4 regions of the Bradyrhizobium sp. STM 3561 genome follow, and region 2 is predicted to be linked to each of the others. Evidence: predicted binding sites of a transcription regulator. Region 2 holds the regulator's gene; each other region holds the start of a gene.
What was found. Region 2 encodes LexA, which represses DNA repair genes until DNA is damaged. Its sites were predicted from a motif close to TGTTCNNNNTGTGTTCNG; they were not measured.

Region 1 (7,481 bases), 110 kb from region 2:
CATCCGCATGTTCCTGAAACGGCACCGTCGGCCATTCGATGTCGGAACGTGGCGGGCAAACATGCATCGCATGGAGAGGTGGGTGCCTCGCCCGCCACGCAGCACCAAGACAAGCGTCGTACAGGTCGGTCACCTCAGATTGCACCGGATCGCCACCCCGGCGTCGCGCCCGGGGCGCAACATGCTGTATCTTCACGGTGGCGCCTATATTTCGGGCGCGCCGATCTACTATCGGCATTTCACCTGGCGCATTGCCAATGTGACCAAGTCGACGGTCTGGGCGCTTGAATATCGCCTCGCCCCCGAACATCCGTTTCCGGCCGCACTGGACGATGCCGTGGCGGCTTTTCTCTGGCTCGCCGGCGAGACGGCCGATCCAAGCGAACTGTTCGTGATGGGTGATTCAGCCGGTGGAGGATTGGCTCTGTGCCTTCTCATGAGACTGCGTGACGAACGCAAGCCGCTTCCTGCCGCCGCGGTTGCCATGTCGCCCTGGACCGATCTGGCGCTCACCGCGCCCTCGTTGACCGAGAATGCCGCATCAGATCCGATGCTGAACGTGGACGATATTCCGGAATTCGTGCGTTGCTATCTGGCAGGCGCCGACCCGTATAACCCCCGTGCATCGCCGCTCTATGGCGATGCATTCGGCCTTCCGCCGGTGCTGATCCAAGTCGGCAGCGACGAGATCCTGCGCGATGACGCGGTCCGTATGGCCAACAAGCTGAAAAACGGTGATCCGCGGAGCCGCCTGGAGGTCTGGCCGCGCATGCCGCACGTGTTCCAGCTCTTCGTCCCGGTGCTGCCGGAAGCCCATGCGGCCATCGCCCAGATCGGAGAATTCATCTCCAACCTGCGTTGCGATACAACTCCATCGGCTTCCGGGCTCTGAAGCGCGATGAGATCAGGATGAAACGTCATCGCGCTTTGGGTTGCGACTTGAGCATGATCTCTTCGGAAAACCGCTGCGCACTTTTCCGGATCATGCCCTAGGCCCCGCTACCGTTGCTGCTCTCTCCGTTCCCGTTCTCGGCCTCTTCGGTGATGTGCTCGACCGAGACGACGTGCTCGTCCTCGGCGGTATCGAACACGATCACGCCCTGGGTCGAGCGGCCGGCGATGCGGATACCTTCGACCGGGCAGCGGATCAGCTGGCCCTTGTCGGTGACGAGCATGATCTGGTCGGCCTCCTCCACCGGGAAGGACGCCACGAGGTTGCCGTTGCGGTTATTGACGCTCATGGCGACGATGCCTTTGCCGCCGCGGCCCGTGGTGCGGTACTCGTAGGACGAGGTCCGCTTGCCGTAGCCGTTGACCGAGACCGTCAGCACGACCTGCTCGGCCGCCGACATCTCGGCGTAGCGCTCCTGCGGCAGCTGGAAGCTGCCCGAGCTCTCCTCGGCCTCGGCATCCACCGGTGCCTCTTCCGCGGCGGCTTCGCCTGCGACCGCGCGGCGCATCTTCAGGTAGGCCGAGCGCTCGTCCGAGGTGGTCTCGACGTGGCGCAGGATCGCCAGCGAAATCACTTTGTCGCCTTCGCCGAGCGCGATGCCGCGCACGCCCATCGAGGTGCGCCCGGTGAACACGCGCACGTCGGTGACGGGGAAGCGGATGCACTGGCCGCCGGCAGCCGTCAGCAGCACGTCGTCGCGCTCGGTGCAGATCTGAACGTCGACGATCGCCTCGTTGTCGTCGAGCTTCATCGCGATGATGCCGGAGCGGCGGACGTCGACGAAGTCGGACAGCTTGTTGCGCCGGACATTGCCGCCCGTGGTGGCGAACATCACGTCGAGCTGGCCCCAGGTCGATTCATCCTCCGGCAGCGGCATGATTGTGGTGATGCGCTCGCCCTGCTCCAGCGGCAGGATGTTGATCATGGCCTTGCCACGCGCGTTCGGCGCGGCCATCGGCAGCCGCCAGACCTTTTCCTTGTAGACCTGGCCGCGCGAGGAGAAGAACAGCACCGGCGTGTGCGTGGAGGCCACGAACAGGCGGCTGACGAAATCCTCGTCGCGGGTCTGCATGCCCGAACGGCCCTTGCCGCCGCGGCGCTGCGCCCGGTAGGCCGACAGCGGCACGCGCTTGACGTAGCCGGCGTGCGAGACGGTGACGACCATGTCCTCGCGCTGGATCAGGTCCTCGTCCTCGACCTCGCCTTCCTGCTCCATGATCACGGTCTTGCGCGGCGTGGCGAACTCCGCCTTGACCTCGGCAAGCTCGGTCTTGATGATGTCGAGGATGCGCGCGCGTGAGCGCAGGATCTCGAGATATTCGCCGATCTCGCCGGCGAGCTTGGAAAGCTCCTCGCCGATCTCGTCTCGGCCGAGCGCGGTGAGGCGCGCGAGGCGCAGCTCCAGAATCGCCCTCGCCTGCTCCAGCGACAGGCGAATGGTGCCGTCGGCATTGATGCGGTGGCGCGGATCGTCGATCAACGTGATGATGTCCTCGACGTCGCGGGCGGGCCAGTCGCGCGTCATCAGGGTCTCGCGCGCCGCAGCCGGCGTCGGCGAGTGCCGGATCACCTTGATGATCTCGTCAATATTGGCGACCGCGATGGCAAGGCCGACCTGCTCATGCGCGCGCTCGCGCGCCTTGCGCAGCTTGTACTTGGTCCGTCGCGTGACGACCTGCTCGCGGAAGCCGACGAAGATCGTCAGCATGTCCTTCAGGTTCATGGTCTGCGGACGGCCGGAATCGAGCGCGACGGCGTTGACGCCGAAGCTCGTCTGCAGCGGCGTGAACTTGTAGAGCTGGTTCAGCACCACGTCGGGCACGGCATCGCGCTTGAGCTCGACGACGACGCGATAGCCGTCGCGGTCGGACTCGTCGCGCAGGTCGGAGATGCCCTCGATCTTCTTTTCCTTGTAGAGCTCGGCGATGCGCTCGACCATCGTCGCCTTGTTCACCTGATACGGGATCTCGGTGATGACGATCGCCTCGCGTTCTTTCCGGATCGTCTCGAAGGTGACCTTGCCGCGCATCACGATCGAGCCGCGGCCGAGATGGTAGGCGCTGCGGATGCCCTGGCGTCCGAGGATGATACCGCCGGTCGGGAAATCCGGCCCCGGAATGATGTTGTTGAGCTCGTCGATGGTCAGCGACGGATTGTCGATCAGCGCCACACAGGCGTCGATCACCTCGCCGAGATTATGCGGCGGGATGTTGGTGGCCATACCGACCGCGATGCCGCCGGCGCCGTTGACCAGCAGGTTCGGGAACCGCGCGGGCAGAACCACCGGCTCCTTTTCAGAGCCGTCATAGTTGTCCTGGAAGTCGACCGTGTCGTCGTCGATGTCCTCGAGCAGCTTCAGCGCGATCTTGGTCAGACGGGATTCGGTGTAGCGCATCGCCGCCGGCGGATCGCCGTCGACCGAGCCGAAATTGCCCTGCCCGTCGATCAGCGGCGCCCGCATCGAGAAGTCCTGCGCCATGCGCACCAGGGCGTCGTAGATCGCCTGGTCGCCGTGCGGGTGATATTTACCCATGACCTCGCCGACGGCACCGGCAGACTTCTTGTGCTTCTTGTCCGGGGTGTCGCCGCGATTGTTCATCGCGAACAGGATGCGGCGGTGCACCGGCTTCAACCCGTCGCGCGCATCGGGCAGCGCGCGCGCCACGATCACGCTCATGGCGTAATCGAGGTACGACTTCTTCATCTCCTCGTAGATGGAAACGGGGCGAATGTCCGAGGGTTGCGCCGGCTGGTCGCCGGGCTTGTTGTCGTCGTCAGCCAAGGGGAAATCCGGTGAGGTTTTATCTGGGAATCATATAGCGCATCCAGGGTCGGATAACCACCCTTGCAGCCCCCTCGAAAGCGCTTTTTCCGCTTATTTTTCCAATAACTTAAGGCTCCGGACCAGCCCCTGAACCGCTCCCGGAATCGGCCCTTCAGAACCACCCGTCGCGCCTGGCTGATCACGCGAGAAGCCGCCCCGTCGGCCAACTTCGCATGGGCGCAATGCGGACCTCATCCCAAACATGAAGCGGGCCCGGAAAATCCGAGCCCGCCCTATCAAATTAGTAAGAATTGCTGACACGACGCACGCTCAGAACGGGATATCGTCGTCCATGTCGCTGTTGCGGCCACCGCCGGCGGCGACCGGACGGCGCGGAGCGCTGCTGACGGGACCGGAGGAGCCGAAATCGCCGCCCGGCTCGTCGCCGAAGCTGCCGGCTCCTCCGCCGCCACCGCGGCCGTCGAGCATGGTCAGCGTCGAGTTGAAGCCTTGGAGCACGACCTCGGTCGAGTACTTCTCGACGCCGCTCTGGTCGGTCCATTTGCGGGTCTGCAGCGCGCCCTCGATGTAAACCTTCGCGCCCTTCTTCAGGTACTGCTCGGCGACCTTGCAGAGCCCTTCATTGAAGATCACGACGCGATGCCATTCGGTCTTTTCCTTGCGCTCGCCGGTGTTCTTGTCGCGCCAGGTCTCCGAGGTGGCGATGCTCAAATTCGCGATCGGCCGCCCGTCCTGGGTGCGGCGGATTTCAGGATCCTTGCCGAGATTTCCAACCAGAATGACCTTGTTGACGCTTCCCGCCATCGCCGCTCTCCACTCCGAATGCCACTGAATTTCAAAAGGGCGAATCCGCTGCCCGCGTTGCTCTGCGCCCCGTCGAGGCGACCCTATACGCTTGCGGGCACCGGTCAGCCCGGCACCCCCAGGGTTATCCCCACATATAGCATCACCATCGGCTTTGTTCCAGATTTGTTCTTTGCGGCGACGCACCAGAACATTCGGTCGCGTGCCGATAAAAAGACAATTCCTCCGATGGAACCTTTCCGGGTTCCCGTGAACGGCAAAAACCACTTAACATTCATCAAGTTGCAGCCACTTCAGTCGGTCGCCGAGTGTGGCATTTCGGAGACGGACTCTGCTCTTTCCTTAGGCTACGGTTGCCTCGGAATTAGTTCATATGGGCGTCGCGCCTGATCAGCCGCTTTGGGGATTTCGAGAAGCGGACGAAAGTGGGGAGACTGCAATGAATAAGATTCTGTTTAGTGCAATCGGTGCAATGGCGTTGGTCCTGTCGGCTCCTGCAAGCGCGGCGGATCTCGCAGCGCGTCCTTACACCAAGGCTCCGGCGCCGGCGGTCGCTGCCATCTACGACTGGAGCGGCTTCTACATCGGCATCAACGGCGGCGGCGGCACGAGCCACAAGTGCTGGGACTTTGTGACGCCCGTGACGGGCGTTCTGGTCGGTGAAGGCTGCCACAACGCCACGGGCGGCACGGTCGGTGGCCAGGTCGGCTATCGCTGGCAGTCGGCGAACTGGGTGTTCGGCGTCGAGGGCCAGGGCAACTGGGCCGACTTTTCCGGCGACAACATCAGCCCGCTGACTGGCCTGCGCGATCGTTCCAAGATCAACGCTTTCGGTTTGCTCACCGGCCAGGTCGGCTACGCCTGGAATAACGTGCTGCTCTACGTGAAGGGCGGCGGCGCCGTCGTCGGGGATCGCTATCGCACCTACGATCTGGCGACAGGCCTCGAATTCGATCGCGCCAACGAGACCCGTTGGGGGGGCACGGTCGGTGCAGGCATCGAGTTCGGATTCGCGCCGAACTGGTCAGTCGGCTTGGAGTACGACCACATCTTCCTCGGCAACCGCACGATCAACTTCACCGGATCCGGCAATTTCGCCATTGCCCCGCTCGGTGTCGTCACACGGTCCGAGCGCATCAGCCAGGACGTCGATATCGGCCTCATCCGCGTGAACTATCGCTGGGGTGGCCCGGCGATCGCGAGGTACTGATATCTCGCTGAAATTATTCGGAGATCAAAGGCCGGCCTTGCGCCGGCCTTTCTTGTTTCGGCTCGATCGCTTGGAAGTAATAAGTCAGTAACCATCACCTTTTGCGGCTATGTGGCTTTTCGGAGACACAACGTGCGCCTTTGGTGGTGTAGAGATGGCATCAGTTGGGCCGTTGAGTCCGCTGCCCTTCCGTCGCGGAAGGCAACAACAGAAACTGGGACTGGGATTAAGTTGAAAATGAAAAAGGTTTTGCTGGCTTCGGCCTGTTTGTTTGCTCTCGCCGCTCCGGCCTCGGCCGCTGACCTCGCGGCGCGCCCCTACACCAAGGCTCCGGTCGCTCCGGTCGCTGCTGTCTACAACTGGACCGGCTTCTACCTCGGTATCGTCGGCGGCGGCGCGTGGGAAAACGCTTCGGGCGACCCGAAGATGAAGGGTGGCTTCGTCGGTGGCACCGCCGGTTACAACTGGCAGACCGGCAACGTGGTGTTCGGCGTTGAGGCCGATGGCGCCTGGGCCGACGTCAGCGCGACGGCTGCAGGTGTGGTTTTCGTCCCCGGCGTCGGTGGCGTCCCGGCCTCGCTGACCTCGAAGACCGACGCGATGGGCACCGTGCGCGGCCGCATCGGCTGGGCTGTCAACAACGTGCTGTTCTACGGCACCGGTGGTTACGCCTGGATCGACAACAAGCTCACCGCCAGCCTGGGAGCCCTCTCGGTCTCCGACAGCAAGTTCCACTCCGGCTGGACCGTTGGTGCGGGCGTCGAGGCGTTCTTCGCTCCGCAGTGGTCGGTCAAGGGCGAGTACCTCTATCGCAGCCTGGGCGGCGAGACCTACTTCTCGGGCGCCATTCCTACCGGCACGCTCAACTTCCACACCGTGCAGGTCGGCGTGAACTATCACTTCGGCGGCCCGATCGTCGCGAAGTACTGAGCTGCGTCTCTGACGCTACCCGCGTTACGAAAGGCCGGCCTCGCGCCGGCCTTTTTGTTGTTTTCAGGCGCGTAGCAATACGCCAGCCCGCCCCCAGCGTTTTCGCCGAGATGTGGCTCCAGGGAGACACAACCTTTGGCTTCGATGGTCTAAAGTCACGGCGTTACTTGAGTCATAGGGTCCGCTGCTCTTCCGCTCTCCGGAAGGCCGGAATGGAAACGGAACTGGGGAATGGATATGAAGAAGCTTTTGCTGGCTTCGGCCAGTTTGTTCGCGCTCAGCGCGTTGGCACCGGCCTCGGCAGCCGATTTGGCGGCCCGCCCCTACACCAAAGCTCCGCTCGCGCCAGTCGCGATGTACAATTGGAGCGGCTTCTACCTCGGCATCAACGGCGGTGGTGCCTCGAGCCGCAATTGCTGGGATCTCAATGCTGTGCTCGGCGCGCCAATCCCGGTCGTGTCCGAAGGTTGTCACAACGCGACCGGTGGACTCGTCGGTGGTCAGGTCGGCTATCGCTGGCAGGCGGCCAACTGGGTGTTCGGGCTCGAAGCTCAAGGAGACTGGGCCAATCTGAAGGGGTCGAATGCGAGCCCGCTTGCCGCATTCGCGCCGGTCGTCAATCAGACCAAAATCGATGCGATCGGCCTGTTCACCGGCCAGGTCGGCTATGCCTGGAACAACGTGCTCTGGTACGTGAAGGGCGGCGCCGCGGTCACGCACGCCAAATATAACGGCCTTCTGGGCGGCGTGGTCGTCGACAGCGCAAGCGAGACCCGCTGGGGTGGTGCGGTCGGCACCGG
Region 2 (7,481 bases):
GCCAGGGACACGACGATGCCGAGAGTCGGAGAGGTCTGCAGCCAGCCGGTGTAGTAGCCGCGCTTGTCGTCCGGAACATGCTCTGCGACATAGGTGATGGCGCCGCCATATTCGCCGCCCAAGCACAGACCCTGAATCATGCGCAGACCGAACAAAAGGAACGCCGCCGTCAGACCGATGGACTGGTAGGTCGGGATCAACCCGATTGCTCCCGTACCCAGTCCCATTCCGCTCAGCGTGATGAGGAACGTATATTTTCGCCCGACGCGGTCGCCCATCCATCCAAAGAGGAAAGCTCCCAACGGACGGATCAGGAATCCTGCAGTGAACAGCGCGATCGTGCTGAGGAGGGCTGCAACCGGGTGGGACTGCTCGAAGAACTTGACCGACAGAACTGCGGCCAGGCTGCCGAAGATATAGAAATCATACCATTCGATGACGTTTCCCACCGACGCAGCAACAATCACGCGGCGAAAATCGTTCGGTACTTGAATTGCCATGTGCTGCTCCTGTCAAATTCAAACGCTACTCTCGGCGCTTTTCAGCGTCCTTCGCTCGCGCGCTACGCTTGGTGCGCGACGCCACAGGCGAGAATTGCGAGTTGCGTCGGCAGCGCCAAATCTCAGGGAGGCTTGAGCCACCCGAGAAAGAGCTCCAGCGGTCGCTTCGTTACCGCGAGCTATCACAACCTGCCCGTATTGCCGGGGAGGCGGAGACGCAGTGTAGTCCCGCCGGGGCTGGCGTCTTATGAGACTTTCGGCTCAATCGACCGAACCGGGGCTGCCCAAGTCCTGCAAGTCCTGAGATGGAACGGGGTCGCCAACCGCGCTCGGCGATTTTGTCACGAACGAACGGAAAGGCCTCTCAGGCGTTGTGTGGGTCCAACGAGGATCCCGCCATGCAGAACATCGCAGAGCATATGGAAGTGATCGGCGCCGACGGCGTCCATGTCGGCACGGTCGACCGCGTCGAGGGCAATCGCATCAAGCTGACTAGGAAGGACAGTGGGGAAGGCAGCCACAAGGGGCACCATCACTTCATCGACAAGGGGCTCGTTGCCGATGTCGAAGGCAATAAGGTCCGGCTGTCCGCCAAGGCGTCGGTGGCCGTGACCATGGAAGAGGAAAAGTAGGGCCCGCCCGACTTCGTTCCTGATCTGTACCGCTATTCGCGCAGCCGCACGTTCCGGTAGCCTCCGCACCCGTCGCGTATCGTAAGGTGCAGGGGAACGGCGGAGCCGGGGCGGCCAGTACGCTCCCAGGGAGTTGCGGGGACGTGGCCGGTCGGCCGCGCCGCACCGGCTGGCGGCTTTGCGCCGGCGGGCTTTGGCGTCTGGCCGGCTAGCGTCGCAACGTTGCGCGAATGGGCCCGCGCCGAGGCCGGGCCTGGTCGGCTGTTGCCGTGGGTGCCGGTCGCCTTCGGCGGCGGCATCGCGCTTTATTTCGCCGCAGATCATGAGCCGGTGCCGTGGGTGGTCGTCGCGACCGCGGCCGTTCTCGCGCTTGGCGCCGTGCTGCTGCGGCGGAGCCGGTTGTTTGCGCCCGCGATCGTGATCGCGGCGGTCGCCGCCGGCTTTGCCACGGCGACCTGGAAGACGGCGCGCATCGCCCACATCGTTTTGGCCAAGCCGCTCTATTCGGTGTCGCTGTCGGGCTTTGTGGAAGCACGCGACATCCGCGAGCGCACCGATCGCTTCGTACTGCGTGTCAGCGCGATGGAGGCGCAACGCAGCGACGTGAAGCTCGAGCGCGTCCGCCTCTCGGTGCGCAAGGGCACGGCGCCTGAAGTCGGCAGCTTCGTGCAATTGAAGGCGCGGCTGTTGCCGCCGATCTCGCCGGTGCGACCTGGCAGCTATGATTTCTCGCGCGATATGTTCTTCCAGGGCATTGGTGCCTCCGGTTTCGTGATGGGCGCGATCACGGCTTCGGTGCCGCCGGATGCCGGCGGCTTGCGGCTGCGCTACGCCGCCTTCATGCAGGGCCTGCGCGATGCGATCGACGCGCGCATCCGCTCAACGCTCGAAGGCGACAACCGCGCGATTGCGACCGCGCTGCTCACGGGACGGCGCGATGCGATCAGCACGCCCGTCAACGACGCCATGTTCATCTCGGGGCTCGGCCATGTGCTGTCGATCTCCGGCTATCACATGGCGGTCGTCGCCGGCGTCGTCTTCTTCGCAGTGCGCGCGCTGCTGGCGCTGATCCCGGGACTGGCGGCCGGCTTCGCCATCAAGAAATGGTCGGCGGCCGCTGCGCTGGCGGCGGCAGCGTTCTACCTGCTGCTGTCAGGCGCGGAGGTCGCGACACAGAGATCGTTCTTCATGACCGCGGTGGTGTTGATCGCCGTGATGGTCGATCGCCGCGCCATCACCTTCCGAACCCTCGCTGTGGCCGCGCTGATCGTGCTCGCGGTCGCGCCCGAAGCGCTGGTGCATCCCAGCTTCCAGATGTCCTTCGTCGCGACGCTCGGGCTGGTGGCGCTGGTGCAGATCGGCATGCCGAACCTGCTTGCATCGCCCGATCATTCGACGACAGCGCGCATCGCGCTGTGGGGCGGCCGCGAGATCGCGATGCTGTTGCTGGCTTCGTTGATCGCGGGGCTTGCGACCACGCCCTATGCCGCTTTCCACTTCCATCGCGTGACGCCATACGGCGTGCTCGCCAATCTCGGCGCGATGCCGGTGGTCTCGGCGCTGGTGATGCCGGCGGGGCTTTTAGGGTTGCTCGCGGCGCCCTTCGGCCTCGACGGCGTGTTCTGGTGGCTGATGGGGATCGGCATTGACTGGATGGTCGCGGTCTCGCGCTGGGTGGCGGCCCTACCGGGCGCAGTTGGCCGCATTCCGGCGTTCGGAATCGCGCCGTTGATCGCGGCCAGCCTCGGGATCATCGTGATGGGCCTGTTGCGCACGCCCTTGCGCTTGTCCGGCGCCCTGGTGCTGCTGGTAGCGATCCTCTGGGGACTGTCGGTGCGGCAGCCCGATATCCTGATTGCCGGGGATGGCGCGAGCGTCGCGGTCCGGGGCGGCGACGGGCGTTTGCATGTGATCCGCGCGAGCAAGGATGGCTTTCTGCTGAGGGAATGGTTAGCCGCCGATGCCGATCCGCGCGATGCCGCCAACGCCTCGTTGGCGAGCGGTGTGTCATGTGACGAGTCCGGCTGCGTGGCGCCGCTTGCGGACGGGCGGCTGGTCGCGCTTTCTCTGCGCATCGACGCGCTGGCTGATGATTGCAGCCGCGCTGCGTTGGTGGTGACGGCGCGGCCCGCGCCGCCCGATTGCGCAGCGATGGTGGTCGATCGGTCGCGCCTTGCCAGTCAGGGCGCGCTGGCTCTGACGCAAAACGGAGAGGGTTTCTCGGTGCAGGTGGTGAGGGCGAGAGGCGCAAGCCGCCCTTGGCTGCCGGCCGGCGCCGGCGAGGGGGATTTCGACGGCAGCCTTGCGCCGAAGACGGCCGTGCCCCGCAATCGGGACGCAACGCCATCGGAGGCCGACTTGCAGGCTGACGATTGAGGATCGATGCGGAGGAGGCGCGGGATTCTGCAGGACGCAAACCATACCATCTCGCCGGCCTCAGCCGGCGATGGCATTTCAAGTTCTGGCCCTCGACAAATCGGCCGGGGGCGCGCCGACGATCAGCCGATCGGCAGGCGTGTGATCGTGGACCTCGTCTCGGCGACGATCTGCGGCTTGTGCTCGCGCTCGCCAACCGGCTGGGTCACCGGCAGTTGCAGCACGGTCGCGCGCTGGCCTTCGACGAGCTGCGTCACCAGCACGTACTTGCCGTCGGGAAATTCGATCGCGTCATGATGGCGATCGGGAATGTGCGGATCGATCTTGCCGAACTTGCCGACGCGGGAGTTGACGGTGCGCGTCCAGATCCAGCGGTTGTCGTAACGAACGTTGTCGGCGAAAGCGAGCTCCGTTCCCGGCAGCAGGCAGACCGCGACGGAGAGATCGGCTTCAGAGGCGAAGCCGCGTGTCGAGGTGCCGCGGAAGGTTGTCGTGACGATCGTCTCGCCGACTTCGGCAGGGCGCGTCGCGACGGCATGCAGGCTATAGTCACACATCGGGTGCTCCTCATGCGAAGATAGCAAGCCGCACCTCTCTTGGAGGCGCAGGCCTCTATCAGGGTGAAGCATACAACGTTCTGCTCGGTTGTGGGCAAATCTGCGGCTGGGCTTCGCGAGCCGCGATCACATTATCTTTCCCGGATTCGATAGGAACAAAGCCGACGCCTGTGCATTCGAACGGCGCCAATGTCAGCGCCCCGCGGGTGCTGACCGGCTCGCTTATTGCCGGCTCGATTGCGGAGAGCTGCGCATCACATTCCGCGCGTCGCGAATTCGTACTGGCTCGATTGCTTGCGCACATGGCGGTGCGACTGTGTGGCAATGGCCTGCGACGCTGATGCTGCGATCAGCGCTGCAATGATTGTCCATGAAACATCTGGCGGGTGGCGTCTCCTCGAAGCTGTGGCCGCGAAGCGATGTTGCTTCGTGCGGCGTGCCGAGGATCTCGCACCGGAAAAAGGACCGGATAGTCTGAGCAGAACCGGAAAGACCATCCAGCCAGAGCGGAAAATGATCCGCTCCAAGAGGTGTCCAACGACCGCAGACCGCTCAGTACTTCCGGTAGAGCCCGATCAGCTTGCCCTGAATCTTCACGCGGTTTGGCGGAAGAATGCGGACCTCGTAGGCGGCATTGGCTGGCTCGAGTGCGATCGAGGCGCCGCGGCGGCGGAAGCGCTTGAGCGTGGCCTCCTCGTCATCGATCAGCGCCACCACGATGTCGCCGGTATCGGCGCTCTCGTTGCGCTGGATCAGCGCCATGTCGCCATCGAGGATGCCGGCCTCGACCATCGAATCGCCGCGCACTTCGAGAGCGTAGTGCTCGCCCGCGCCGAGCATGTCGGGCGGTACGCTGATGGTGTGGCTGCGGGTCTGCAACGCCTCGATCGGCGTGCCGGCCGCGATGCGGCCCATCACGGGCACCGCGACGGGACGCTCGCCCTCGTCAACAGGCGGGCTGGAGCTCGCGCGCACCTTGCCGAGATTGCCCTCGATGACGCTCGGCGTGAAGCCGCGGCGATTGCCGGCAGCGGCCTGGAGTTCGGGCAGCTTGATCACCTCGATGGCGCGGGCGCGGTTGGGCAGGCGGCGGATGAAGCCGCGCTCCTCGAGCGCAGTGATCAGGCGATGAATGCCTGACTTCGAGCGCAGGTCGAGCGCATCCTTCATCTCGTCGAAAGACGGCGGCACGCCGCTTTCCTTCAGACGTTCGCTGATGAACCGCAGAAGCTCGTATTGTTTGCGCGTCAACATCTCGACCAAAGTCCCCCGGTTGATGTCGTTCGATTCCGAGACGATGAATTCAGCGATAAGCCGCTACATCCTCGAAACAAATCATGAACGGACACTATATGTTCGATATGTGTTCCGCAACTGCTTAATTTACGGTGAACGGGGCAAATCTCGCGGAATGCGTGTTCCGTGCAGCTCAGACGGGGAGCCGCAGCACCTCGCAAGGCGTGCCGGCCTCGGCCTTCGGCGCGAACGGCGCGCGTACGAGAAGTACCTGTGCCGCAGCGAGATTCGCAAGCAGAGAGGAGTCCTGATGGCGGACGGGAAGGGCGACGAGCGTGCCGTCGCCGCGCAGTTCCAGTCGCGCACGCAGATAATCCTCGCGCTGGTCATTGGCCCCGAGATCGCGGCCCAGCACGGCGCATTCGCGGCGATGATGAATCACCGAACGGCCTGACAGGGCGCGAATCAGCGGCACCATGAACAGGAAGGCGCACACGTATGATGACACGGGATTGCCGGGCAGGCCGATCACGCGCATGGCGCCGAGCCGTCCGTGCATCATCGGCTTGCCGGGCCGAATCGCGATCTTCCAGAACGCCATCGAGATGCCTTCGCCCTTCAGCGCCTGCTGAACCAGATCGTGATCACCGACCGATGCGCCACCGGTCGTGATCAGGATGTCGGCGCCGCTCTCGCGAGCGCGGCGGATGCCGGCGGAAGTGGCCTCCAGCGTGTCGGCGGCAACGCCGAGATCGATGGTCTCGGCGCCCTCGCTGCGGGCGAGCGCGTGCAGGGCATAGCCATTGGAATAGACGATCTGGCCGCGACCGGGCGCGGTGCCCGGCATCACCAGCTCATCGCCGGTGGCAAGGATCGCGACCCTCGGACGGCGGCAGACGGCGAGCTGCGGATGATTCATCGCAGCGGCGAGCGCGAGATCGCGCTCGGTGAGACGGGTTCCTTTGCGCAGCAGCACGTCGCCCTCGCGGAAGTCGACGCCGGCGGGACGAATGTGCCGTCCGGGAATCGCGGCTTCCTTGATCATGATGTGCTTGCCGTCGGCGACCGTGTCCTCCTGGATCACGACCGCATCGGCGCCGTCGGGAATAACGCCGCCGGTAAAGATCCGCACCGCTTCGCCGACGCCGACCGTTCCCGCGAACGGACGGCCCGCTGCGGCTTCGCCGATCACCGCCAGTCTGGAATCGATCGTTGCCGCGTCTGCCGCGCGCACGGCATAGCCGTCCATCGCCGACATCGCTTCCGGCGGCTGCGTGCGCCGCGCCGCGACGTCCCGCGCGAGCACGCGATGGTAGGCGGCGTCGAGGGCGACCGTCTCCTCGGCCAGCGGCTCTGTGCCTGCGAGCACGGCGGCAAGCGCGTCGGATACCGGCATCAGGGCCACGGCGAACTCCCGCAACAAATCGAACAAATCGAAGGACTCGGTCGGCAAAGTTCTAGCCGAGCGGAGGGGCTGAAGCAAAAGACCTCCTCAACCCGGCGAAAAGCCACACTTCCTTTCCGCACTGGCTGTCGATGACAAAACTGCTCGAAAAGGCACTTCAAGCCGTGCGGCGGCTTCCTGCGGATAGCCAGGACGAGATTGCGTGTTCGATATTGGCTTTGATCCTGACGTCGAAGCCCCGTTCCGCCGCTTCGAGCGAAGAGGCGCAGGTTCACGGAACGCGCGACCCACGATCTGATTAGCATTGCCGATTATGTTAGGGAGCACAGCCCGTAAGGCGCGTTGCGATCCTTGAATCGCTTCAACCGGCTGGACGAAAAGGCTGGCGAAATCGTCATTCTCACGATTCAGCATCCCGCACGGGAACGCGAGCACTCGGATGCCTAAGGTGGCTCAAGTCCGCCGCGGCATGATCCGGAAGGCGAGGCAGACCGGCACGAGGACGGCCATGGCGAGCACGAGAAGGACGAGCGCCACGGCCAGCATCGGTCAACGCTCCGTCGGATCGTCCGGACTGACGTCCGCGACGTCGGGCGCCCTGGGACCTTGATCCTTGTCGGGCAGCGGATCGGCCTGGGATTTCAGGTCGGCGGCCTTGCTGATCAGCTTGGCGGAGAGGTCAGAATCCGAGGTGGTTCTGGCGAATTCGAGCAGGAGCGAGGCTTGCTTGGTGAGATAGGTCTTGCCCAGCACGTCGATCAGTCCAATGTAGAAG
Region 3 (7,481 bases), 400 kb from region 2:
AATCCCGGTCGGTCTTTCGCTCTGCCCGGCTTGCGGAAAGCCGCAGGGCGCGCCCGGACGGAGCGAGCGGCGCGCGCCGTGACTTGTCCTGATCGTCGTGGCGGTGTTCGGCATCGCCATCGCCGAGCACCACCTCTTCTTCAGCCCTTGATCATTGCGCCGTCGCAAGAAGTCCGGCGCGATGACATCGTCGGCGGCTCAGACCGCGTCCTTCGCCACCTTCAAGGGCGAGGCCTTGACCGATTTGCTCGCGGGCTTCGCCGCAAACTGCATCGGCTCCTTGGTGAAGGGATTGATGCCCATGCGGGCTTCGGTCGCCGGCTTGTTCACCACCGACATCTTCACGAAGCCGGGAATGACGAACTCGCCGGACTCGTTGAGCTCCTTGTAGCCGACGGTCGCCATGTACTCGATCACCGACTTCACGTCGTTCTTCGAAAGCTGCGTGCCCTCGGCAATTGCATCGATCAATTGGGTCTTCGTCATCTTCGCCATGTCTGAATTCCTCTGAATGGGGGCGCGCGCAATTCCTGCTGGGGACGCGGCCGAACCGCGGGGGCACGCTGCTGATTCATGCCAGAAGTCATGAAGTGATCGGGCTTAGAACCCATCGAGGCCGAAAACGCAAGCACGGTTCTCGGGGACGCCCGGCCCTGTGAATGATGCCGCCGGACACGCCCACCTTCTTTTTGAACCATTCAGCGGTTGACGCGTCTTATGTTTGAAGTCGCTGAACTTCACCCCACCAGAGAGCCCCGCTGTCCCCAGGCGGGGCTTTCGCTGTTCGAGAGTCCAGTTGATCCCACCCGCCGTGTCACCTCCGCGTGAAACCTGTGGCTCCGCAGGCATTGTTGACGCTTCAGTAACCTAACGCGGCCAAGCTCCCATCATGTTCGTTGCGTTGGAGTATCCCCAAGTGCTGGATTTTGACGAGCTGCGTGAACTCGCAGCTGATGTTCGTATTTTCGTCGACGTCGCCGAAGACAAGGCCGAAGCGCTCAGAGCCGTCATCGCGGCTTACGATGTCGTGCTGGCGATCTTCCCCACCGAGGAGGGCATGGGCCTCCACGTCATCAAGGGCAGCGAGATCCTGGACAGGATCGCGAAATCGCGGACGCATGCGATGTACAGCCACACGGCGATCGCGGTTCCCGATCTTGCACATGCAAGAGCGCTCAAGTTCCTGACGGCCCCTGTCGATCAGCGGATTGCGGCCTAAAGCATGATCCGGAAAAGTGCGAAGCGGTTTTCCGGAAAGATCATGCGTAAACAACAAGCTATAAAGCGCGATGACGATTCATCCAAATCTCGTCGCGCTTTAGTCTTCTGCAGCGCTTGCTTGTCGGCCACGCCGCTCCGCAGCAAAGCGGCGCGTGGTTCATTTCGCCCGACGGCAGAGGTGAACCGCGCATCTGCCGTCAGCGAAGCAGCGCGGGTAGTTCACCCCGATAGAGAACCCCGCCTCCTCAAGGGCGGGGTTTTCGCTTTTGCGCGCTGCATCAGTTCGCCCGGAATTTCAAGCCTCTCTTTGCCGTTGACCCGGTTCCCCTGCCGACGCACCCTCTCGAGGGGGCGGGGTTTGAGGAGGCATTATGCCGAAAACCCTTGTGGAATTCAGAGCGAAGAACCTTCGTTTACTTGAACAGCTTTGTCCCGACGACCCGCGATACATCCAAGCCTGGTTGAAGCAATTCGATGAGCAGAACGGGATCGCGCCCGAAGCTCGTCCGAAGTCCGGCAAAGCCCGACGGGCAGCTTCGCCGAAGAAGGCCGCTTCGCCCGGTCGGGCGAGGTCGGCGCCCTCCTCCTCGGCCTCGGCCCGCTGATCGGCGCAGCGACGTACGCGCCTCGGGCTTCGATCCGATGCACGAGCAACGATACGAGGGCATGGCCCTCACGGAATGTCCGCGGCCTTCCGCCTGTCGCCGATCGAAACCGGCTTGTTCAGGAAATATTCGCGGTTGCCCGTCGCGGCTTCGGCATACTGGTCGATGGCCACGATGATGGCCTGGACGTGGGCATAGCACCACCCTTCCCGCGTCGCCCGTCGGCGAACGTCTTCGAGCGCGGTCAGGAAGGGCGACAGGTCTCTCTCGTCATCGAACCATCGCCTGCTCACCATGTCCTCCCGCCGAGCACCCTGCCCTTGTTGTGATGCGGTTCCGCATCCTTCAGCGCGTCCCGCTGGCCGCAGAGACTTTCGACCTTCGCCTCCATCCGCGACAGCAGCGCTTCGGCCGAAGCCGTCCCGATGCCCGCCCGCTGCAGCTGGAGGATCTCCTTCCTCTGCCTGCCGATTTGGATGCGCATCCGTTCGATCTCCCGCCTGACAAAATCCAGGTCCGGCATGTTCAGCCTCACGATTTGAATATGGCCCAATGAGAACAAAAACGGAACGACAAGTCCAGTCCGACGTTCTACGGAAAAGCGGAGATTTGCGATGGCGGACAACACCCGGAAGGAACCGAAGGACTGGGTTTCCGGAGGCGACCCGATGACGGGAGCCCAGGAATCCTATCTCAAGACCCTCGCCGAGCAGGCGCACGTAAAGCCGCCCGAGCGCGAGCTGACCAAGGCCAAGGCCTCGGAGCTGATCGACAAGATGCGGCAAGAGGCCGGGCTGGACGAGTGACCCGCATGATTGCAGGGACCCGAGTCCGTGTGTATGCAAACGAAATTGGGAATCGAAAATGCCTTATTTCGTTTGCGCCCGCGACGGTGCCGGGCAGATTATTTTGAAACGGGATACCAGGGAAGCGGCCGAGAAGAAGGCCGCCGAGCTGCGCGACATGGGCTATTTCGAGGTCGAGATCGTCGCGAAGGGTGGCGAGAAGACGGCGTGAGGGACTGGACACGGTCAACAGGCGCTGACGCCGATCAGTCTCATCCTGACATCCCGATATTCGCGGTCTGGCGTGGTTCGCGCCGGGCTGAATTGCAACAACGAAGCAGCTTAGTCCTCTTCGGCGACACGCCTGCCTAGCTAGCGTCGTCTTGCATGTCCCTGGTCGCGAAGTGGCATCCAAACGCCAGCATGGCCAGGGTGAAGGACGAGCCGAGCAGAATTCGGAGAGTCAATTCCATCCCCTCGCTCACATACCTGACCTCGTGCCGGTGCGCGTAACGCTCGGGATGCGCTGCATCGGGCGCTTGAGGAGAGCTCGTCAAAGGCACAAGCCAGGCGACGGTGCCGCCAATCGCTGCAACCCTCGCAACCTTGCCTAACCTTTGAAGCCACCGCTTCATGCTTCCCTCAGCACCTTAATAACGTTGAGAATGACGAAAGCACCCAGACCGTAGATGAGCGCATTCACGAGCCACGACATGGCAATGCCGAGGAAGGTGGGTCCGCCGATCGCTCCCCAGAAGAAATATGCGGCGGTGATGCCAGGCCACTCCAGCGAAAGATAAGCGAAGTCGGTCAGCGGCTCGATGGCGAGGAGCAGCGCCGAAATGAGCGCCCCGACGGCCAGTGCGATGACGAGGTTCGTCTTCATGGAGGGCATCAGAGACCCAACAGCCCGGCGACAACAGGGATGAAGAAATAGGCGGCGATCCCGAGCAGGACGCCCACGACAAAGCGTGCAGCGCGGCCGTGAATCTTCGTATCGAGCCAGGCGCAAACGGCGACCGCAGCCTGCCTCAGCCAGCTACCGACGAGGCATCTGACGAGATCGAACAGGAGATCTGCGAAGAATGCGGCCATGGCGTTTAGTCGACCCCATCGCTGGCGGGGTTCAACTGCCGGCCGTTTGACCATGTCGGCCGGCAAACTTCGGGATGCGGCGTAAAGCGGGAATTGGGCGAGCCGGCAGTCGGATGGCGTCCGAAGGCGTGGCGACTGTCGGATACGGCGACACAGCCCCGAAATCGATAACCGCGAAGATCACCGCGGTCCTCGAGATCTGGGGTCAGTTGGTGGTCTGGAAAACATAAAAAGTCGCGCCGACAGCAAATGGGCGCGACTTTTTCGACGCCAGACTCGATCGGGAACGAGCTGTCGATTACTTCTCTTTGATGACGGTCGTGCCGCTGCTACTACCGACTGTCCCTTCCTCGCAGACTTTGGTCTGCTTGATGCGATCTTCGGCTTCCACGCGGCTCTTGAAAGCCATCGGACCGATCTGTGTTACGACCTCCTTGTCCGCCGGGCGTGTGGTGGTAACCGTGCATTGGCGGCTCGGACCTTGCACGACATAGTACTCATCGGCCAGTGCTGGGGCGGTGCATCCGATGATTAATGCGCCAGCAAGAAGTGGTGCCTTCATTGTCGCCTCTCTCTGTTCAAATGCTGCCGACCGACGCGATCAAGAGAGCTCCATCCTGTCGGCGGCTCTGTAACTCGTGCGGACTGCAAGAGTTCCGAAAGCCCCCTCCAGAGAACAAAGCCTGGAATGAGGCGAAGGTGCCGCAACGGCCAGTTGGTGGATGATGTGCTCAGGTTCTCATGGCCGCTGCATGGCCCGCGGGCTTTCCTTCCGGAAGCACAAACAAAAACGCCGCCCGGAAGGAGCGGCGAGTGCTAAAGCCTAGATAGTGAGCGGAACTCACTTCTTCATGGCGTCCGCTGCGTCTCTCGCCGCATCCTTAACGTCACCTGCGGCCTTGTGCACAGCGCCTTTCGCCTTGTCCGCCTTGCCTTCCGTTTGAAGGTCCTTGTCGCCGCTCAGCTTGCCGGCGCCTTCCTTAATGGTGCCCTTGGCCTTATCGGCGACACCTTTCACATGCTCGCGATCCATAACGCGCTCCTTCGATCTGGATGACGCCTAAACGCAGGAAAAGGATCAGGGTTCCTCGTACCGCCATTGACGAACAACTCGGCTAAGCAGCCAAATAAGACGTGTTTTCGCACTTCGACGCCATTTACCAGGAACCAGCCCGCCCGGCTTGGCGGCAACGAAGTTGAACGCATTACCGTCGCTTCGTTGCGTGGTCGGTGATGCAGAAGTCGCGGAGCGTTGCACATTTACAACCCGCACAGCCATTCGAGGTAGTAAGCTGCGCGATCAGAATGACTGAAACATATTTCGTGTTTACTTCGATCCGATCAGCGGGGGCGAAAAGTGTTTGATGTCTATCGCAATGGCAAGCGGGACTTGCTTGTTCTGAGCAACGGCTCTGCAATACCCGTCGTTTGCTCTCGGAGTAAGTGGCGCAAGAGCAGAATAAGAGTTGTCAAAGTCAGCGATGAAATCAAGTCAGCCGTTCAGCGACAGGGCTATTATGTTCGCAGCTTGCGGGTCACCAAGGAGCGGATGATCTAGCTTCGAGCAGGACGGCGGCTTCTCCAGTGCGCAACTCTACTGTTATTGTCCAGCTATTCCGCGTAACCGCAGGCGAACTGGCTTTGGGAGGTTAGGTCATCGTCGCGCGACCAACTGTGCCAATCCGGCCTCGCTCAGGCGCGTATTCGGCGAAGCTGCTGAGTCGTCCGTTAAGAAGCCGATTGCAGCGGTGAGCGGTCGCTGATGGCTGCGATGAGGGTGGCCAGGAAGAGGCACCAAAGAACCCTCAGCCAGGCGAGGATGCGGCGGAAGTTGTGACCGACGGCAGAGAGGATGACGTTGGCGGCATCGCCGGCGCGGCCTTTGAGGTAGCAGCGGCCGAGGTGACCATCGGCCTTCAGGTGTCCGATGACGGGTTCGATGGCGGAGCGGCGGCGCAGCTCGCGCTTGATGATACCGAAGACGCCGCGCTTCTGGCCGGAGATGAAGACACGGCGCGGGTTCTGCGCGTCATGGCCGCGGTATCCCTTGTCGACATAGGCCCGCTCGATCGGACAGCCGGTGAGTGTCTCGGTGCGGTCGATGACGTCCCGCAGGGTGTGACCGTCGTACGGGTTATCGGGTAGCGCCCTGGCGTGCAGCACGAACAGGCCGCCGGGAGCACGGCGGTTGTTGGTGACGATGGAGGCTTTGACACCGAACTCGTAAGGCGCGGCTGCTTTGCCCTTGCCGATGCACTCGACCTCCGGAGCATGGAAGGAATACAGCTTCCAGCCGCGCTGGCGCTGCTGCTGCGAGCGGATCTGCGCGGCCCGGCTGAGCGGCAGGGCGAAGGCGTTCTCGAGCACGGCCTGAGCTTCGATCTTGCGGCGGATATCGCGGATGATCCGGCCCAACCGGCTGCGCAGGATGCGCAACTGCCGCTGATGCCGTTTGAATTGCTTGGCATGGGCGTAGCGTCCCGCCATCATGGCCGCGGTCTTGGCGACGCGAAGATAGGACTGCCGCAGCTTGACCCCGTGCTTCCTCGCCAGGCGGTTGAGCCCCTTGATCGCCGCGTGCAGCAGCTTGGCATCGGTCGGGAAGGTGATCGCCTTCGGCTGCACCGTGGTATCGACTGTGACCCGCTTGAGGTCTTGGCCGCGTAACGCGCCGGCCTCGTGCGCCACCCGCAGGCTCTCGGCCAGCAGCAGTTCCAGCTTGTCGCCGAGCCGCTTGCGCCAGTGGCTCAGGTCCGAGCGCTCGTGCGGGAAGGCGTGCTGGAAGAACTCTTCGCCGGTGAAGTACTGGAAATATGGGTCGTGGACCCAGCGCTCGCAGACCCCCTCATCGGACAGGCCGTAAATGTGCTTGAGCAGCAGCAGCCCGATCACGAAGCGGGTCGCGATGCCGGGCCGGCCGTTCTCGCTGTAGAGCGGCGCGATCTCGCCGTCGATCCAGTCCCAATCGACCTTGCCAGCGAGCTGAACCAGCTCGTGCTTCATGTTGATGATCTGGTCCAGCCTGGCCCGGAACAGATCGCCCGATCCCGTCGTCCTGTGCTTCTTCGGTCGCATCGCCACCTCCGATGCGGCCACCGAATCATGTCTGGCGATTCGACGGAATCCTGAAAATGAAATTGCAAGGTTCCGATGCCCGAAGCATCAAAACCCTGCAATCCTAAAACACCCCGCAACCACAAATGCGATTCCAGCTCAATCGCTTAGCCGCTCTTCACGGATGACTGCTGAAAGGGCACGAGGCAACGGTTTTCGGGCTTCAGCTCCAGCCGCGGCAATTGCGGCATGGTCTTACTTCTTGAGAATGCCGACATCGGTGTTGCCCAAGTTGTCTATGGCGCGATGGGCGGCGGGCGTATCTACCGCGTTATCGTGCGAGGTTGGAGCCTGAGTAACCGAGGAAGCATCCACGTCGCCGCCAGTCGATGCATGGCTGAGCGCATTGCCGACGTTGGGACCGGAGGAGCCAGCAGTGCCGCTTATGGCATGCCCAGTCGATAGGGTGCCGCCCGCATAACCTGTGGAACTGGTGGCCGCAGTTCCGCCACTGCTCGATTCACCCGCACTCTGCGCCAAGGCGAGCGAAGAGCCGCCAACGAGTAAGATCAAGATAATGGCGATGTGGTTCACAGGGCGGTCCTTGACATGAACAACCGGCTCAATGAGTTGCACGTCCGATAGTTCCGTACGAGCTACCGCTCCCCCGGCCACACCGCTCCCCCGGCCACCATGTTGAAGGCGATACACGTTACCTCTC
Region 4 (7,481 bases), 2.2 Mb from region 2:
TCCGGTCAGAACAGGCTGAGCTGGTCGCCGTTCCGCTTCGGCCGCGCAAAGTGGTCCGTCGTCAGCTTGGAGCGGCGCTTGTTGAGGCCGAGTCTGTCGCAAGCGATCTCGAAGCGGCGGCCGATGGTCCAGGCCATCGGGCCGGTGCCCTTCATCCGCTCGCCCCATTTCGCATCGTAGTCGCGTCCGCCGCGCATGTCGCGGATCAGGGTGAAGACGTGGCGGTAGCGGTCCGGATAGTTCGCCATCAGCCATTCGCGGAAGAGATCGCGGACCTCCAGCGGCAACCGCAGCAGCACGTACGAGGCCTCCTTGACGCCGGCGTGGGCGGCGGCATCGAGGATTCGCTCGATCTCGGAATCGTTCAGCGCGGGAATCACGGGCGCAACCATCACCGTGGTGGGAATGCCGGCATCAGAGAGCTGCTTCAGCGCCTCCAGCCGCCTCGGTGGTGTCGAGGCCCGCGGCTCCATGGTGCGCGCCAGCTTCGGGTCGAGCGAGGTGACGGATATCGCGACCTTGGCGAGGTTGCGCTTGGCCATCCGCGCGAGAATGTCGATGTCGCGCACGACCAGCGCCGACTTGGTGACGATGCCGACCGGATGGCTAGCGCGTTCCAGCACCTCGAGGATGCCGCGCATGATCTTTCGCTCGCGTTCGATCGGCTGATAGGGATCGGTGTTGGTGCCGATCGCGATCATCCGCGGCTCGTAGCCGGGTGCGGCGAGCTCCTTCTCCAGCAGCGAAGGTGCCTCTGGCTTCACGAACAGTTTTGACTCGAAGTCCAGCCCCGGCGAGAGGCCGAGATAGGCATGTGTCGGCCGCGCGAAGCAATAGACACAGCCATGCTCGCAGCCGCGATACGGATTGATCGAGCGGTCGAAGCCGATGTCGGGGGAGTCGTTCCGGGTGATGACCTTGCGCGAGGTGTCCACACCGACCGTGGTCTTGAACGGCGGCAGCTCTTCCAGGCTCTGCCAGCCGTCATCGAAAGCGACGCGCGCCTCGGCCTCGTAGCGGCCGGTGGCATTGGATTGTGCTCCCCGCCCTCGCCGGCGCGCGCGGTCGATGGCGACGCCAAGCTCGGGGAAATCTGAAGGCGCACCCGCCGGCTCGGAGGGCGCCGTGACCGGCGGGTGCTTGAGGGCACGAGAGGATGCTCGACTCATGAGCCCAACATAGCACGCAAACGGAACAAATCAAGAACAAGAACAAAAAACGCGAAAACAACCCCATGCAAAGTAGCCACCCAAATTTCGGGCGCGCGCCTTTGACATCACGCAACACGCCGGTCGCGACGATTTCGTTTGATCCCGCACAGGGATCGATCGCGCCGGAACAAAGTTGGTGACGATCGCTGGGTGAAAGCCGACAGGAACATGACAATTCAACAAAAAACGGCCGCCGCGAGCAGCGACCTCGGTCTGCTCGATCGCTATTGGCGCGCCGCCAACTACCTCTCCGTCGGGCAAATCTACCTGCTCGATAATCCGCTGCTGCGCGAGCCGTTACGACCCGAGCACATCAAGCCGCGTTTGCTCGGCCATTGGGGCACGACGCCCGGCCTGAACTTCATCTACGCCCATCTCAACCGCGTCATCCGCGCGCTGGACCTCAACGTGATCTATGTCTGCGGTCCCGGCCATGGTGGACCGGGCATGGTCGCCAACACCTACCTCGAAGGCAGCTACAGCGAGATCTATCCCGACATCGCGCGGGATACCGACGGATTGCGCAAGCTGTTCAGGCAGTTCTCCTTCCCCGGCGGCATTCCGAGCCATGCGGCGCCGGAGACGCCGGGCTCGATCCACGAAGGCGGCGAACTCGGCTACGCGCTGGTGCACGCCTATGGCGCGGCATTCGACAACCCTGATTTGATCGTCGCCTGCGTCGTCGGCGACGGCGAGGCGGAAACCGGCCCGTTAGCTGCGTCGTGGCATTCGAACAAGTTCTTGAACCCGGCCCATGACGGCGCGGTGCTGCCGATCCTGCATCTCAACGGCTACAAGATCGCAAATCCGACCGTGCTCGGACGGATGCAAGATGCGGAGATCCGCGATCTCTTCCATGGGTTCGGCCATGAGCCGCTGTTCGTTGCGGGCGATGATCCCAAATTGATGCACCACGCCATGGCGGATGCGCTCGATGTCGCGCTCGCCAGTATCCGCTCGATCCAGCAGCACGCCCGTGACGGGCGCACGAGCGTCGGGCGGCCGCGCTGGCCGATGATCGTGCTGCGCAGCCCGAAAGGCTGGACTGGCCCGAAGGAAGTCGACGGCAAGAAGGTCGAGGGTTTTTGGCGCGCGCATCAAGTGCCCGTCGCGAGCTGCCGCGAGAACCCGGCGCACCTCAAGCTGCTCGAACACTGGATGCGCAGCTATGAGCCCGAAAAGCTGTTCGACGCGAACGGCGCGCTCATTCCCGAGCTCCAGGCGCTCGCGCCCGAAGGCGTCAGGCGCATGGGCGCCAATCCACATGCCAATGGCGGCCTCCTGAAGAAAGAGCTGAAACTGCCCGACTTTCGCAGCTTCGCAATCGAGGTGCCGCAGCCCGGCGGCACCGTGGCGGAAGCGACGCGCGAGCTCGGCAAATTCCTGCGCGACGTCATTCGTCTCAATGCGCAACAACGCAATTTCCGCATCACGGGCCCGGACGAGACGGCGTCGAACCGGTTAGACGCCGTGTTCGAAGCGACCGAACGCGTCTGGATGGAACCGATCGAGCCTTACGACGTGCATCTCGCGCAGGATGGGCGCGTGATGGAAGTCTTGAGCGAGCATCTCTGCCAGGGCTGGCTGGAAGGCTATCTGCTGACCGGACGGCACGGCTTCTTCTCCTGCTACGAAGCCTTCATCCACATCGTGGATTCCATGTTCAACCAGCATGCCAAATGGCTGAAGGTTACGCGCGACCTGCCGTGGCGGCGCCCGATCGCCTCGCTCAACTATCTTCTGACCTCGCATGTCTGGCGGCAGGACCATAACGGCTTCAGCCATCAGGACCCCGGTTTCGTCGACCTTGTCGCCAACAAGAAGTCCGACATCGTCCGCATCTACTTCCCGCCGGATGCCAACACGCTGCTGTGGATCGCCGACCATTGCCTGCGCACCTACAACCGCATCAACGTGATCGTCGCCGGCAAGCAGCCGGCGCCGCAATGGCTGTCGATGCAGGACGCGGCGACACACTGCGATGCAGGCATCGGCATCTGGACCTGGGCCGGAACGGAGGACGAAAAGGAGGAGCCCGACGTGGTGATGGCCTGCGCCGGCGACGTGCCGACATTGGAGACGCTCGCCGCCGTCGATCTCTTGCGCAAGGCACTGCCGGATCTGAAGATCCGCGTCGTCAACGTCGTCGACCTCATGACACTGCAACCCAAGGAGCAGCATCCGCACGGCCTGTCCGACCGCGACTTCGACAGCCTGTTCACGCGCGACAAGCCGGTGATCTTCGCCTATCACGGCTACCCTTATCTCATTCACCGGCTGACCTATAACCGCACCAATCATGCCGGCATGCATGTGCGCGGCTTTGCCGAGGAAGGCACCACGACGACGCCCTTCGATATGGTCGTTCTCAACGAGCTCGATCGCTACCACCTCGCCATCGAGGCGATCGAGCGCGTGCCGGGGCTCGCGACCAGGGCCGCACAAGTGAAGCAGCGATTCCGCGACAGGCTGATCGAGCACTCCCGCTACATCCGCGAGCATGGCGAGGATGTGCCTGAGATCCGCGACTGGGTCTGGCCGAACAGCGCCGGCGGCAACACGCCGGCCGAAGCCGGCGACTAGCCATGTCGAACACGGTCCTCGCGCTGAATTCGGGATCGTCGAGCATCAAGTTCGGCCTGTTCGAGATTGCGGCGGCCGATCCCATCCTGCTGTGCAAGGGCCAGCTCGACGAACACGAGGCAAAACCCCGGCTCATCGTGAGGAGCGCCGCGGGGGAGGACCTGGTCGAGACGCGGAGAGACGCATCGGATGCCGAGGACGGTCATCTGTTCGCCGACGTGCTCGCCTTCGTCGAGGACCGGTTCGGCGAACGCAGCCTCCGTGCCGTCGGCCATCGCATCGTTCACGGCGGGCCGGATTATTCAGGCCCTGTCGTCCTGACGGACGATCTCACCGCGAAGCTGCAGGCGTTGACACCGCTGGCGCCGCTGCACCAGCCGCGCTGCCTTGCGCCAGTCCGCACGCTCGCGGCGCTCCGGCCCGGGCTGACGCAGATCGCGTGTTTCGACACCGCCTTCCACCACGGCCTCGCGCCGCCGGCGAGCCGCTTCGCCATTCCCAGGCGCTTCGAGGCGCGTGGCGTCAGGCGTTACGGCTTCCACGGCCTGTCTTTCGAATATGTCGCAGGACGCCTGGCCGAGATCGCGCCGGAGCTCACGGCGAGGCGCATCGTCATCGCGCATCTCGGCAACGGCGCCAGCCTCTGCGCATTGCGCAATGGCCGCAGCGTCGACACCACGATGGGGCTGACGCCGCTCGACGGCCTCGTGATGGGCACGCGCTGCGGCACGATCGATCCCGGCGTGCTGCTCTATCTGCAGCAACACGAGAACATGTCGGTCGAGGAGGTCCAACACCTGCTCTATCACGAGTCAGGCCTCTTCGGCGTCTCCGGCACCTCCGCGGACATGCGCACGCTGCTGGCGAGCGGCGAGGCTGCGGCGCGAGAGGCGGTCGATCTCTTCGTCTTCCGTGCGGCGCAGGGGATTGCGATGATGTCGACCAGGCTCGAAGGGCTGGACGGTCTGATCTTCACCGGCGGCATCGGCGAGCATGCCAAGGAGATCCGCGGCGCGATCGGCGAGTGTCTCGCCTGGATGGGCGTGCGCATCGATGCTGCTGCGAATGATGCCGCACGCGAGTGCATCAGCCGGGGCGATGGCAGCGTCGAGGTGTTCGTCGTTCCAACGAATGAGGAACTGACGATCGCACGGCACTGCGCAAGGGTGCTGCGAGCGATGGCGACTCCAGGTGGGCGAAGCGTTCTGTCCGCGTTCGCATAAGCAATGAGTTCGCGGAGACAGATCTCTCACCCCGAATGAGTTTGTGTCTCCTGGTATCGCTGCCCTCTCCCACAAGGGGCGAGGGCACAGTCACGCGCATCTCGCTCGCGGATGATTCATCGAGCACTAATGAGTCCCCGACCATATCTGAAAACACCCGATCGCGACCTCGATCACGATCAGGACCACGACCGCGATCTCCAGGCGGAGCGAGCGCTGGGTGTCGATGATGTCGGTCAGTGCGTTGGCGGTCTCCGACACCGCGGTGAGCTTGCGCTCGAGCGTGTCGAGGCGCTCCTTCAACTCGTACTCGTCCTCGAGACGGGAATAGAGTCGATCGAGCTCCGGCTTCTCCCAGAGCACGTCGGGCTTCTCGGCGACCGCGACGCGGCCCGCGACGCGCTGCTGCACCAGCAGTGCATTACCGATCAATTGCAGAATGCCCTTGCGCCGGCGCGGCGTGCGGCCGCCTTCGGCGAGCTCCCGTGCGAACGGCTCGATCACGTCGAAGACCGCGGCGACGCGGCGCTCGTCGCGCGCCAGCGACGTGCTCTTGGCGAGCGCATCCGCGACCAGCAGCAGCCGGTCGTCGGAGAATTTGGCGAGGCAGATCGGCCCGCCCGGCTGGATCGTCTCGGCGGCCTCATCGTTGCAGAGCTGCACCTGTGCGATCTCCTCCTCGTACGGGCTGAGCTCTCCGGTCACACGCGACTTCAGATTATCGACGAGGACCTTCTCCTCGGACGGAAGCAGCCCGATCAGCACCACGACGCCGTAGCGGAAGATTGCGGCAAGGCCGGCATGGACGCGGAAGGCGGCCGGCGTCGAGGACACCAGCGTGCCGATCTCCAGGCTGGAAGCATTGATGCGCTCGCCGAGCATCAGCGCGCGGATCCGCAAGGTCGGCGCAGTCCCCTGCTTCGGCGACGTTGGCATCATGCTGACGGCGGGTTGATCGGCGTTCATGTGAGGCCTCTCCCGGGACCGAGATCGCACATCTTCGTTCGCCCTTTCTTGCAAGCTGAAGTCTCCTCTGAGAGGGACCGACTGCCCGCGCGCAGCGAATCTCGCCATGAAGCTTCGGTTTAATACCGCCGGAATCAGCTTGTGCCGAAACATTCGGCAATATTTCCACCCCGCACATGACACATTTGGCTGCGATGACTGGCTGCGGGTTTACCATCGCATGCCGAAGCGCCGCCGGAAAGTTGCACTCGGCAACGCTACGGGTTTATGACAACATCATAGAACGCTACGCTTCTCCCGAAGTGCCGACACTGAAGCCTCAATCATGCTGAGCGTCATCATTCCGACCGACGGTGTCGAGCAGACGGCGGTCGCAACCCTGGCCGCGCTGGTCCCCGGCGCCGCCGCCGGTGTCATCCGTGAGGTTCTGCTGGTCGACGGCACTCGCAACGGTGTCATCGAGCGCGTTGCCGACGTGGCGGGCTGCCGTTTCATCGGGTTCGAGGGATCTTCGCAAGGCGCCGCGCTCGCCGCCGGCGCGCGGCAGGCCCGATCGCCATGGCTCATGTTCCTGCCTGCAGGCGCCGTGCTGGAAACCGGCTGGATCGAGGAGACCACCCAGTTCATCCAGGCCGTCGCTACCAGCGGCCGGGATCGGGCGGCGGTGTTCCGCTATGCGCGTTCGCCTTACGCAAATACCGCATTGCGCGACATTCTCTGGGCCGTGGCGCGCAAGCTCGTCGGTCCGCTCGGCGATCAAGGGCTGTTGATCGCGCGTGAGCATTACGACCGGATCGGCGGCTACCCGCCCCACGCCCGCCATTCCGAAGCGCGACTGCTCCGGCGGCTCGGCCGGTCGTCCCGGACCATGCTGCGCAGCCGGATCGTCATGGTCGGCTGAAGCGCCGAGATACTTGCCAACGTCAAATAATTAATTGACAATGGCAAGTATCGAGGTGATCACATGCTGTCCAAATCGACCGAACAGGTCTCCGACGACCACATCGCAGCGGTCCGCGCCTTCAACCGCTTCTATACCCGCAAGCTCGGCGTGCTCGACCAGCACCTTGGCAAGACCCCGTTTTCGCTCAGCGAGGCGCGCGTGCTTTATGAACTGGCGCATCGCGACGACCTTGCGGCAAAAGAAATCGGAAACGAGCTTGGTCTCGACCCCGGCTATCTCAGCCGCATCGTCCAGAGCTTTGACGAAAAAGGGCTGATCACGCGAACACCCCTGGCCGCGGATCGTAGGCAATACCAGCTCAGCCTCACCGCCAAGGGCCGCCAGGCTTTCGCCAAGCTGAACCTGAGCTCGCAAAACGAGGTCGCTGCGATGCTGGCTCAGCTTTCAGCCGACGATGCAACGCGGCTCACGCAGGCCATGGCAACCATCGAGGCGGTGCTGGGGCAGCGTCGAAGCCGGCCCGCGGCTTTCGTGCTGCGCAGCCATCGCGTCGGCGACATGGGCTGGGTCATCTCACGGCAAGGCGCCGCCTAT

Region 1: a site for LexA is predicted at 4,697-4,714, ahead of P6U28_RS14030 (single-stranded DNA-binding protein). Genes of this name have one in related genera too.
Region 3: a site for LexA is predicted at 2,381-2,398, ahead of P6U28_RS12600 (DUF3072 domain-containing protein). Genes of this name have one in related genera too.
Region 4: a site for LexA is predicted at 1,191-1,208, ahead of P6U28_RS03785 (PA0069 family radical SAM protein). Genes of this name have one in related genera too.

Annotation. Positions count from the first base shown of each region.
Region 1 covers NZ_CP120695.1:2,995,499-3,002,979, forward strand. The annotation lists gene P6U28_RS14020 (alpha/beta hydrolase) at 1-892, shown strand, start outside; gene gyrA (DNA gyrase subunit A) at 990-3,734, opposite strand; gene P6U28_RS14030 (single-stranded DNA-binding protein) at 4,047-4,541, opposite strand; gene P6U28_RS14035 (outer membrane protein) at 4,981-5,751, shown strand; gene P6U28_RS14040 (outer membrane protein) at 5,989-6,681, shown strand; gene P6U28_RS14045 (outer membrane protein) at 6,919-7,481, shown strand, end outside.
Region 2 covers NZ_CP120695.1:3,108,769-3,116,249, reverse strand. The annotation lists gene P6U28_RS14610 (MFS transporter) at 1-500, opposite strand, end outside; gene P6U28_RS14605 (DUF2171 domain-containing protein) at 899-1,132, shown strand; gene P6U28_RS14600 (ComEC/Rec2 family competence protein) at 1,211-3,508, shown strand; gene P6U28_RS14595 (hypothetical protein) at 3,631-4,065, opposite strand; gene lexA (transcriptional repressor LexA) at 4,618-5,319, opposite strand; gene glp (gephyrin-like molybdotransferase Glp) at 5,495-6,706, opposite strand; gene P6U28_RS14580 (hypothetical protein) at 7,256-7,459, opposite strand.
Region 3 covers NZ_CP120695.1:2,705,257-2,712,737, reverse strand. The annotation lists gene P6U28_RS12625 (hypothetical protein) at 1-133, opposite strand, end outside; gene P6U28_RS12620 (HU family DNA-binding protein) at 199-495, opposite strand; gene P6U28_RS12615 (hypothetical protein) at 917-1,219, shown strand; gene P6U28_RS12610 (hypothetical protein) at 1,895-2,122, opposite strand; gene P6U28_RS12605 (hypothetical protein) at 2,116-2,310, opposite strand; gene P6U28_RS12600 (DUF3072 domain-containing protein) at 2,441-2,632, shown strand; gene P6U28_RS12595 (hypothetical protein) at 2,691-2,843, shown strand; gene P6U28_RS12590 (hypothetical protein) at 3,243-3,506, opposite strand; gene P6U28_RS12585 (hypothetical protein) at 3,506-3,706, opposite strand; gene P6U28_RS12580 (hypothetical protein) at 4,005-4,268, opposite strand; gene P6U28_RS12575 (CsbD family protein) at 4,548-4,739, opposite strand; gene P6U28_RS12570 (hypothetical protein) at 5,064-5,264, shown strand; gene P6U28_RS12565 (IS5 family transposase) at 5,435-6,781, opposite strand; gene P6U28_RS12560 (hypothetical protein) at 7,016-7,396, opposite strand.
Region 4 covers NZ_CP120695.1:879,269-886,749, reverse strand. The annotation lists gene P6U28_RS03785 (PA0069 family radical SAM protein) at 6-1,169, opposite strand; gene P6U28_RS03780 (phosphoketolase) at 1,380-3,794, shown strand; gene P6U28_RS03775 (acetate/propionate family kinase) at 3,797-5,017, shown strand; gene P6U28_RS03770 (RMD1 family protein) at 5,144-5,983, opposite strand; gene P6U28_RS03765 (glycosyl transferase) at 6,309-6,884, shown strand; gene P6U28_RS03760 (helix-turn-helix domain-containing GNAT family N-acetyltransferase) at 6,948-7,481, shown strand, end outside.